Regions from separate parts of the Thermoanaerobacterium sp. CMT5567-10 genome, predicted to be linked through region 2. Evidence: riboswitches for the same ligand, from Rfam matches in the RefSeq annotation. Region 2 holds a riboswitch; the other holds the start of a gene.
What was found. A riboswitch is a leader RNA that binds a small molecule or an ion and turns the genes downstream of it on or off. The one in region 2 is predicted to bind FMN.
Positions count from the first base shown of each region.

Region 1: it holds a riboswitch for FMN, as region 2 does, so the genes downstream of both, Q2T46_RS11870 (ECF transporter S component) here and ribD (bifunctional diaminohydroxyphosphoribosylaminopyrimidine deaminase/5-amino-6-(5-phosphoribosylamino)uracil reductase RibD) in region 2, are expected to answer to the same signal.

Region 1 is NZ_CP130558.2:2,345,289-2,349,716, forward strand. Features, by position in the region: gene Q2T46_RS11855 (amidohydrolase) at 1-483, shown strand, start outside; gene argF (ornithine carbamoyltransferase) at 529-1,470, shown strand; gene arcC (carbamate kinase) at 1,584-2,540, shown strand; FMN riboswitch at 2,604-2,730, shown strand; gene Q2T46_RS11870 (ECF transporter S component) at 2,792-3,376, shown strand; gene tsaE (tRNA (adenosine(37)-N6)-threonylcarbamoyltransferase complex ATPase subunit type 1 TsaE) at 3,499-3,957, shown strand; gene tsaB (tRNA (adenosine(37)-N6)-threonylcarbamoyltransferase complex dimerization subunit type 1 TsaB) at 3,957-4,428, shown strand, end outside.
Region 2 is NZ_CP130558.2:1,630,170-1,634,597, reverse strand. Features, by position in the region: gene ilvD (dihydroxy-acid dehydratase) at 1-155, shown strand, start outside; gene ilvB (biosynthetic-type acetolactate synthase large subunit) at 190-1,845, shown strand; FMN riboswitch at 1,892-2,005, shown strand; gene ribD (bifunctional diaminohydroxyphosphoribosylaminopyrimidine deaminase/5-amino-6-(5-phosphoribosylamino)uracil reductase RibD) at 2,075-3,157, shown strand; gene Q2T46_RS08460 (riboflavin synthase) at 3,166-3,786, shown strand; gene Q2T46_RS08455 (bifunctional 3,4-dihydroxy-2-butanone-4-phosphate synthase/GTP cyclohydrolase II) at 3,860-4,428, shown strand, end outside.

The DNA.
Region 1 (4,428 bases), 720 kb from region 2:
AGAGCAGATGACATATTCACTGCTTTAAGGATAGCAAAAGAATTTAATGTCGATATAACGCTGGACCATTGCACTGAGGGGCACCTTATAGTGGATTATCTTGTGAAGGAGAATGCAAAAGTCATTGTAGGTCCTTCACTTTCTGAAAGGTCAAAAGTTGAGCTTTCAAACCTTACTTTTAAAACTCCGGGAATTTTATCAAAAGCCGGGTTAGATGTGGCTATTATGACAGATCATCCAGTTATTCCTTTAAATTACCTTCCCATCTGCGCAGGTCTTGCAGTGAGAGAAGGAATGGATGAGATGGAAGCTCTGAAAGCAATTACTATAAATCCAGCAAAAATAGTAGGCATATCTGACAGGGTAGGAAGCATTGAGAAGGGAAAAGATGCAGATATAGCTGTATTGGACGGTAGCCCAATTGAGATAAAAACAAAGACAAAGTATGTATTTGTAAATGGACAATTAGTCTATGAAGCATAATAAAAACATAAGCAATTGTATTATCAATAATGAGGAGGAAAATAAATGGCATTTAATTTAAAAGGTAGAAGTTTATTGACGTTAAAAGATTATACACCACAAGAGATAATATATCTTCTTGATATAGCAAAACAGGTAAAGGCTGAGAGAAAAGCAGGGATAGTTCATCAAAGATTTTTAGGAAAGACTATTGCATTGATATTTGAAAAGCGCTCCACCAGAACTAGATGTGCATTCGAGACGGCTTTTGGCGAGGAAGGTGGGCACCCGGTTTTTTTGTCAACAGATGATATACAGCTTGGGGCAAAAGAATCGATAGAGGATACAGCAAGAGTTCTTGGCAGGATGTTTGATGCAATAGAATTTAGAGGATTCAATCAAAAGACTGTAGAAGCACTTGCAAAATATTCTGGTGTGCCTGTTTACAATGGGCTTACTGACGAATATCATCCTACGCAAGTTTTGGCCGATTTAATGACGATAGAAGAAGAATTTGGATATCTGAAAGGTACAAAATTGGCATTTGTAGGCGATGGGAGAAATAATATGGCAAATACGCTAGCGGTTGGATGTGCAAAAATGGGTATGGATTATGTGATAAATTCACCTAAAGAGCTTTGGCCATCAGAAGAATACATAAAAGAAATCAAAGATATGGCAAAAGAAAATGGAGGAAGCTTTACAATAACAGATGTGCCAGGCGAAGGATTGGAAGGTGCACACGCAATTTACACAGATGTATGGGCATCTATGGGAGAAGAATCTAAGCAAAAAGAAAGGGAAATGCTTCTAAGGCCATTCCAAGTAAATGATGAGATGATGAAAAAGACAAAAAGATCTGATACGATATTTTTACACTGCTTACCTGCAGTAAAAGGGCAAGAAGTAACATATGAAGTAATAGAAGGGAAGCAATCGAGAGTTTGGGATGAGGCAGAGAACAGAAAGCACACTATAAAAGCTGTCATGATTGCCACAATTTTATAGTAATTAAGCCAAGGTAAATTTATATGCCTTGGCTTAATTTTCGCCTACTATTCAAATCATGAATAAAATGATATAATGTAAAATGTTATTATTTGCTTAAGTAGGAGGATACGATGAAGGGAAAAGTAGTTATAGCGCTTGGGGGAAATGCACTGCAAGATAAAGATATGGTGCCCACCGCAGAATCTCAATTAAATGCGATAAGAAAGACAGCTTCATATATTGCAGATATCATAGAAGAAGGGTACTCTGTGATTGTGACACATGGCAATGGCCCACAGGTTGGCAATATAGTCATACAAAATGAGACGGCTTCTAACATAATACCTGCGATGCCTTTTGACATATGCGGTGCGGAAAGTCAAGGTATGATAGGCTATATGATACAGCAGTGTTTAGGCGAAGTTTTTAAGGAGAGAAACATAGATAAAGATGCTGCAACAATAGTGACACAAGTAGTTGTTGATAAAGATGATCCTGCATTTTTGCATCCAACAAAACCAATTGGGCCTTTTTACTCAAAGGAAGAAGCAGAGATGCTTATAAAAAATAAAGGATATGAAATGGTGGAGGACAGCGGCAGAGGATACAGGAGAGTTGTAGCATCTCCAGAGCCAAAGGAAATAGTTGAATTAAGTACAATTAAATTGCTTGAAAATAATGGTGTTGTAGTCATAACAGCAGGTGGAGGAGGAATACCTGTTGTAAAAGAAAATGACAGCTTAAAAGGTGTTGCTGCCGTAATAGATAAGGATCTTGCGTCTGAGAAGCTTGCAGAAGATTTAGATGCAGATATACTTTTGATTTTAACTGCTGTGGAAAAAGTGTACATCAATTATAAAAAGCCAGATGAAAAATCACTGGATGTAATTTCAAGTGATGAAGCACAGAGGTATTTAGAAGAAGGCCATTTTGCACCAGGAAGCATGCTGCCGAAGGTTAAGGCTGCAATAAGATTTGCAAACTCAAAACATGGAAGGCGTGCAATAATAACATCTCTTGAAAAAGCATATGATGCTTTATGTGGGAAAACAGGTACTGTTATCATAGAGAAAACAGCTAAAGACTAAAAAGCTACTTGACAAATTGATATTTTTATGACATCATATTATTTAGAACTTAATAAGTGTGAAGAATATCTTCAGGGCAGGGTGAAATTCCCGACCGGCGGTAAGCGTAAGCAAGCCCGCGACCCGCATATGCGGTGGACTTGGTGAGATTCCAAGGCCGACAGTAAAGTCTGGATGGAAGAAGATTTATTTTTGTTGTTATGGTCCTGAAGATAATTCTTCAGGATTTTTGATTATGGAGGTGTTTGTTTATGGAACACAGCAAGACGAAAGTAATTGTAACTGTAGGATTGCTTTCTGCAATAGCATTTGTACTTATGTATCTAGAATTTCAGCTACCACTATTTCCAGGCTTTTTAAAATTTGATTTCAGTGATATACCGCCACTACTAGCAGCATTTGCATTAGGACCTGTATACGGGATTTTTGTAGAAATTGTAAAAAACGTGATACACTTGCCTGTAAGCCAGTCTGCTGGTATTGGGGAAGTAGCAAATTTTGTGGTTGGTTCCATTTACGTGTATACAGTAGGTGTAATATACATGAGAAACAAATCAAAGAAATCAGCAATATTTTCAATGATTATTGGAACAGTTGCTATGGCTATTGCTGGATCAGTCTTGAATTACTATGTATTTTTACCCTTGTACCAGAAGATAATGGGATGGCCATTAAGCGCTATTGTTGGAATGGGGAAAGCAGTAAACAGTCATATAGTTGATTTAAGGACATTGATAGCGTACGGGATTTTCCCATTCAACATATTAAAAGGATTTGTAATATCTATTATAACATTTCTAATTTACAAGAAATTGTCGCCAATGCTTAAAATGTAATGTGTTTAAAATAGCGGAAATTAATCCGTTATTTTTTTGCCTTAAATACTAACTTACTATGCGTTTGTTTTATGGTATACTTGGTATATAATAATTGTATAAATTTCACGGTGGTGTTACGAATGAAAATGTCATTTAAAACAAAAAGTCCTATTGAGACAGAAAAGATAGGTTTTAAATTAGGAAATTTACTAAAAAGAGGCAGCATTGTATTAATATCTGGAGAATTAGGCGTGGGAAAGACAGTTTTAACGAAAGGGATAGCTAAAGGAATGGGAATTGATGATTATGTGACAAGCCCTACATTTATGATTGTAAATGAGCATTTGGGAGATATTCCACTGTATCATTTTGATGTCTATAGGATAGAAGATTATACGGAATTATACGATATAGGTTATGAGGAATATTTTTATGGAGATGGCGTATGTGTTATTGAATGGCCTGAAAAAATAAAGCCCCTTATCCCAAAGGAAAATATATTTATACGCATGAATATGGGTGATACTTTTGATGAGAGAACAATAGAGATTGAATCACATGGCGAAAAATATGATGAAGTAGTTAAGGAGATGAAGTGATGAAGGTACTTGCAATAGATTCATCGTCAAAGACAGCGACGGCTGCACTCGTAGATGAAACTGGTGTGATAGGTGAATTTTCAATAAATCATTTAAGGCATTCTATAATATTGATGCCTATGATTGATGAGCTTTTAAAAATGGCTGAGATAAAAAAAGAAGAAATAACTCACATTGCTGTATGTGAAGGTCCCGGATCTTTTACAGGCTTAAGAATAGGTGCTGCCACTGCTAAAGGTTTAGCACAATCGATGAATGTACCGATTGTAGGAGTATCATCTCTTGATGGCCTTGCATTTAATGTAAGGGAATTTAGAGGAATTATATGTCCTGTAGTCGATGCACTGAGAGGTTATGTCTATACATCTTTATATAGAGGCGGTGCTGAATTAACATCTTTATCAGATGTAACATTAAAGGAAGTGCAGTCACTGCCAGACATTGTAAATAAATACAACGATGATGTTATAT
Region 2 (4,428 bases):
GAAGAAAGCTAAATTTGAGAGTAAGCGATGAAGAGATAGAGAACAGAAGAAAAAATTTCAAAAAACCCGAGCCACATATTAAGACAGGGTATATGGCAAGATACGCAAAATTGGTCACGTCTGCAAATACTGGTGCGGTTTTAAAGAATGTATAGTTTTAAATAATTGTTGGGAAAGGAGGCGTGATACATGATATTGAAAGGATCGCAAGTTATAATAGAAGTTTTAAAAGAACAAGATGTAGATACTGTATTTGGTATACCCGGTGGTTCTGTTATACCACTTTACGATGCTTTGTATGATTCTGATTTAAATCATATTCTTGCAACACATGAGCAGATGGCTGCTCATATGGCAGATGGATATGCAAGAGTAACGGGAAAAGTTGGTGTATGTATAGCTACATCTGGTCCGGGTGCTACAAATTTAGTAACAGGCATTGCAAATGCATATATGGATTCTGTGCCTATTGTTGCAATAACAGGTCAAGTTGCTACAAACTTGATAGGTAAAGATTCTTTTCAAGAAGTAGACATTGCAGGGATTACTATGCCTGTAACAAAGCATAATTTCATAGTAAAATCACCTGATAAATTAGCTGATACTTTAAGAGAAGCATTTTTTATAGCAAAGGAAGGAAGGCCTGGACCTGTACTGGTGGATATACCAAAAGATATACAAACAACAGATATGAATTTTATCAAGAGGAAAGATTTTTACGTCGAAGTTAAGAAGCATCATGTAGATGAATCGGATTTGATAAAAGCTGCGGAATTAATAAATTCAAGTAAAAAGCCTGTTATATTTGCAGGTGGTGGAGTTATATGGGGTGAAGCGTCTAAAAGCTTATATGATTTTGCAAAAGAAAATATGATTCCTGTAGCGACTTCTCTGATGGGTTTAGGATGTTTCCCAGAGGATGATGAATTATCACTAGGACTTATAGGGATGCACGGAAGCAGATATGCCAATACAGCGATTTATAAGTCTGACTTAGTAATTGCCATAGGTACTAGATTCAGCGACAGAGTTGCTGGTAAGGTAGGTGGATTGGCACCAAATGCAAGGGTCATCCATATCGATATAGATCCTGCAGAAATCGGGAAGAATGTCGATGTAGATGTGCCACTTGTTGGAGATATTAAAGAAGTGCTATCACTGTTAAACGATAGGATTGAAGATATCAATCATGAAGAATGGGTTCAAGAGCTTCTATCTATAAAGGAGAAAACATCATTTAGATATAAAGATGATGGAAAACTAAAGCCTCAGTGGATAATAGAAAAGGTGCAGGAAATAGGGAAAGACAACCTTATTATGGCAACGGAAGTAGGGCAAAATCAGATGTGGACCGCTCAATATTTTAAATTTAAAGAACCCAGGACATTTGTGACATCTGGTGGTCTTGGTACAATGGGATTTGGGCTTCCTGCGTCAATTGGCGCACAAGTAGGGCGAAATGACAAAAGAGTGGTAAATATTGCAGGTGACGGCAGCATAAGAATGAATATTCATGCTCTTGAGACAATGGCTATATACAATATACCTGTTATAACTATTATTCTCAATAATCAAACATTGGGAATGGTAAGACAATGGCAGAATCTCCTTTTCAATAAAAGATATTCTCAGACGGATTTAAATCCAAACCTTGATTTTTCAAAAGTAGCGGAAGCGTTTGGAATCTCTGGCAAAAGAATTTACACAAAAGAAGAGTTTGAAAAATCATTTAAAGAGGCATTATCTAATAATAAGCCATACGTTTTGGAATGCATGATAGACAAAGATGAGATGGTTCTTCCTTTTATTCCTGCTGGAGGAACTATTGAAGAAATGATAGACTAGTATTTTTATTAAGAGTATGATATAATATAAAAAATTGAATAAATTTAAAAACCTTCAGGGATTGGTGAAATTCCATACCGGCGGTAAAGCCCGCGAGCCTTATGGCAGATCTGGTTAGATTCCAGAGCCGACAGTAAAGTCTGGATGAAAGAAGGTAAATAGGCAATTTTGTCGAAATGCCCTGAAGTATTACATACTTCAGGGCTAAGTTTATTTTTGGGGTGTTTTTATGGAGAAATATATGAAAAGGGCATTACAGCTTGCAAGATTAGGCTTAGGGCACACAAATCCAAATCCTTTAGTAGGTGCAGTAATTGTTAAAAATGGCAGGATAATAGGTGAAGGGTACCATGAATACTATGGAGGACCACATGCAGAAATAAATGCACTAAAAAGCGTTAAAGAAGATGTAAAAGGAGCTCAGCTTTATGTCACATTAGAACCGTGCTGTCATTATGGAAAAACGCCGCCTTGTGTAGATGCTATTGTAAAATCAGGTATAAAAGATGTGTATATAGCTATGGAGGACCCAAATAAACTTGTTTCAGGAAAGGGAATAAAACATCTCAAAGAAGCAGGCTTAAATGTGTATACAGGTTTATTAAAAGAGCAGGCAGAGAAGGTAAATGAAATATTTATAAAGTACATTACTACTAAAAAGCCGTATGTAATATTAAAGTCTGCCATGACGATTGATGGGAAGATTGCAACTATAACAGGCGATTCTAAATGGATAACAAATGAAAAATCGAGAGAACATGTTCATATGATGAGAGGCAGTGTTATGGCAATAATGGTAGGTATAAACACAGTTATAAAAGATAATCCATATCTTACGACGCGAATAGATGGGCTTAAGAATCCCTTAAGGGTGATTGTTGATAGCCGCGGCAGGATTCCTCTAGATGCAAATGTTGTAATTGACAAATCTGCCACGACAATAGTAGCAACAACGGATATGATGCCCTATAAAAAAGTAAAAGCATTAAGGGATTTAGGTGTAGATGTAGTTGTACTTGACAAGTTAAACGGTGAAGTAGATTTAAAAAAATTGATGGATATGTTAGGAGAGAGAGGGATAGACAGTGTAATCATAGAAGGTGGAGGAACACTAAATTATTCTGCTTTAAAAGAAGGAATAGTAGACAAGGTGATGTTCTATATAGCTCCAAAAATAATAGGTGGAAGCAATTCTTTGACGCCTGTAGAAGGAAAAGGCATTGATTTGATTAAAGATGCCATAATTGTTGAAAAATTAGACGTAAAAAGATTTGATGATGACATACTTATAGAAGGTTATATTAAAAAGTAGGTGTTACTATGTTTACAGGAATAATAGAAGAGATTGGCAAAGTTAAGATGATACAACGTGGAGATATTACAAAAATAGCAATTGAATGCGAAAATGTTTTAGACGGTACAGCTATTGGAGATAGCATAGCTGTAAATGGAGTATGCTTGACTGTTACAAATGTAGGAAAAAATCTATTTACAGCGGATTTGATGAGAGAAACACTAAAATCCAGTAATTTAGGAGACTTAAAAATAGGAAGCATGGTCAATTTAGAAAGAGCTTTAAGCATATCTGGCAGGTTAAATGGCCATATTGTGACAGGACACGTAGATACTGTCGGTACAATCGTTAATAAAAATCGAATTATGAATTCAAATGTATTTAAAATCAAGATTGATGAAAGGTACTCAAAATACGTTGCAAGCAAAGGAAGCATAGCTGTCGACGGAATAAGTTTGACAGTTGTGGAGGCGTTAGCTTCATATTTTACGGTTTCTGTCATACCGCATACGGAGTTAAATACAACACTAAACTTTAAGAGAATCGGAGATAGTGTCAATATAGAAGTAGACATACTATCGAAGTATGCTGAAAAACTGCTGTTAAAAAAAGGAATGAAGGAGCTTGTATTAGAAAATGGCTTTTGATATATAGTGCTGGGACTTTATAGGGCAGTTTCAATAATTCATTGCTTTTAAATTTTAAGGAGATGTGATATAAATGTTCGATACGATAGAAAGTGCAATAGAAGACATCAAAAATGGTAAAATGGTCATTGTAGTCGATGACGAAGACAGGGAAAATGAAGGGGACCTTGTGATAGCAGCAGAAAAAGTTAGAGGCGAAGATATAAATTTTATGATAAAGTATGGACGTGGATTAGTATGTGTTCCCATGAGTGATAAAAGGCTTAAAGAATTAAATATAGGCAAGATGGTATCTGAAAATACTGATAACAGAGAAACTGCCTTTACTGTATCTGTAGATCACAAAAGCTGTAAAACTGGCATTTCGGCGTACGAAAGGGCATTTACAATAAAAATGCTTATAGATCGTAATTCTAAGCCGGATGATTTTGCGAAGCCAGGGCATGTATTTCCACTAGAAGCAAAAGAAGGAGGTGTTTTGGTAAGGGCAGGACACACAGAAGCGGCATGCGATTTGTCGAGGCTTGCAGGACTTAAAGCTGCTGGCGTAATCTGTGAAATCATAAAAGATGACGGCAGGATGGCTAGACTTCCAGAGCTTGTGGAGTTTTCAAAGAGGTTTAACCTAAAGATAATATCTAT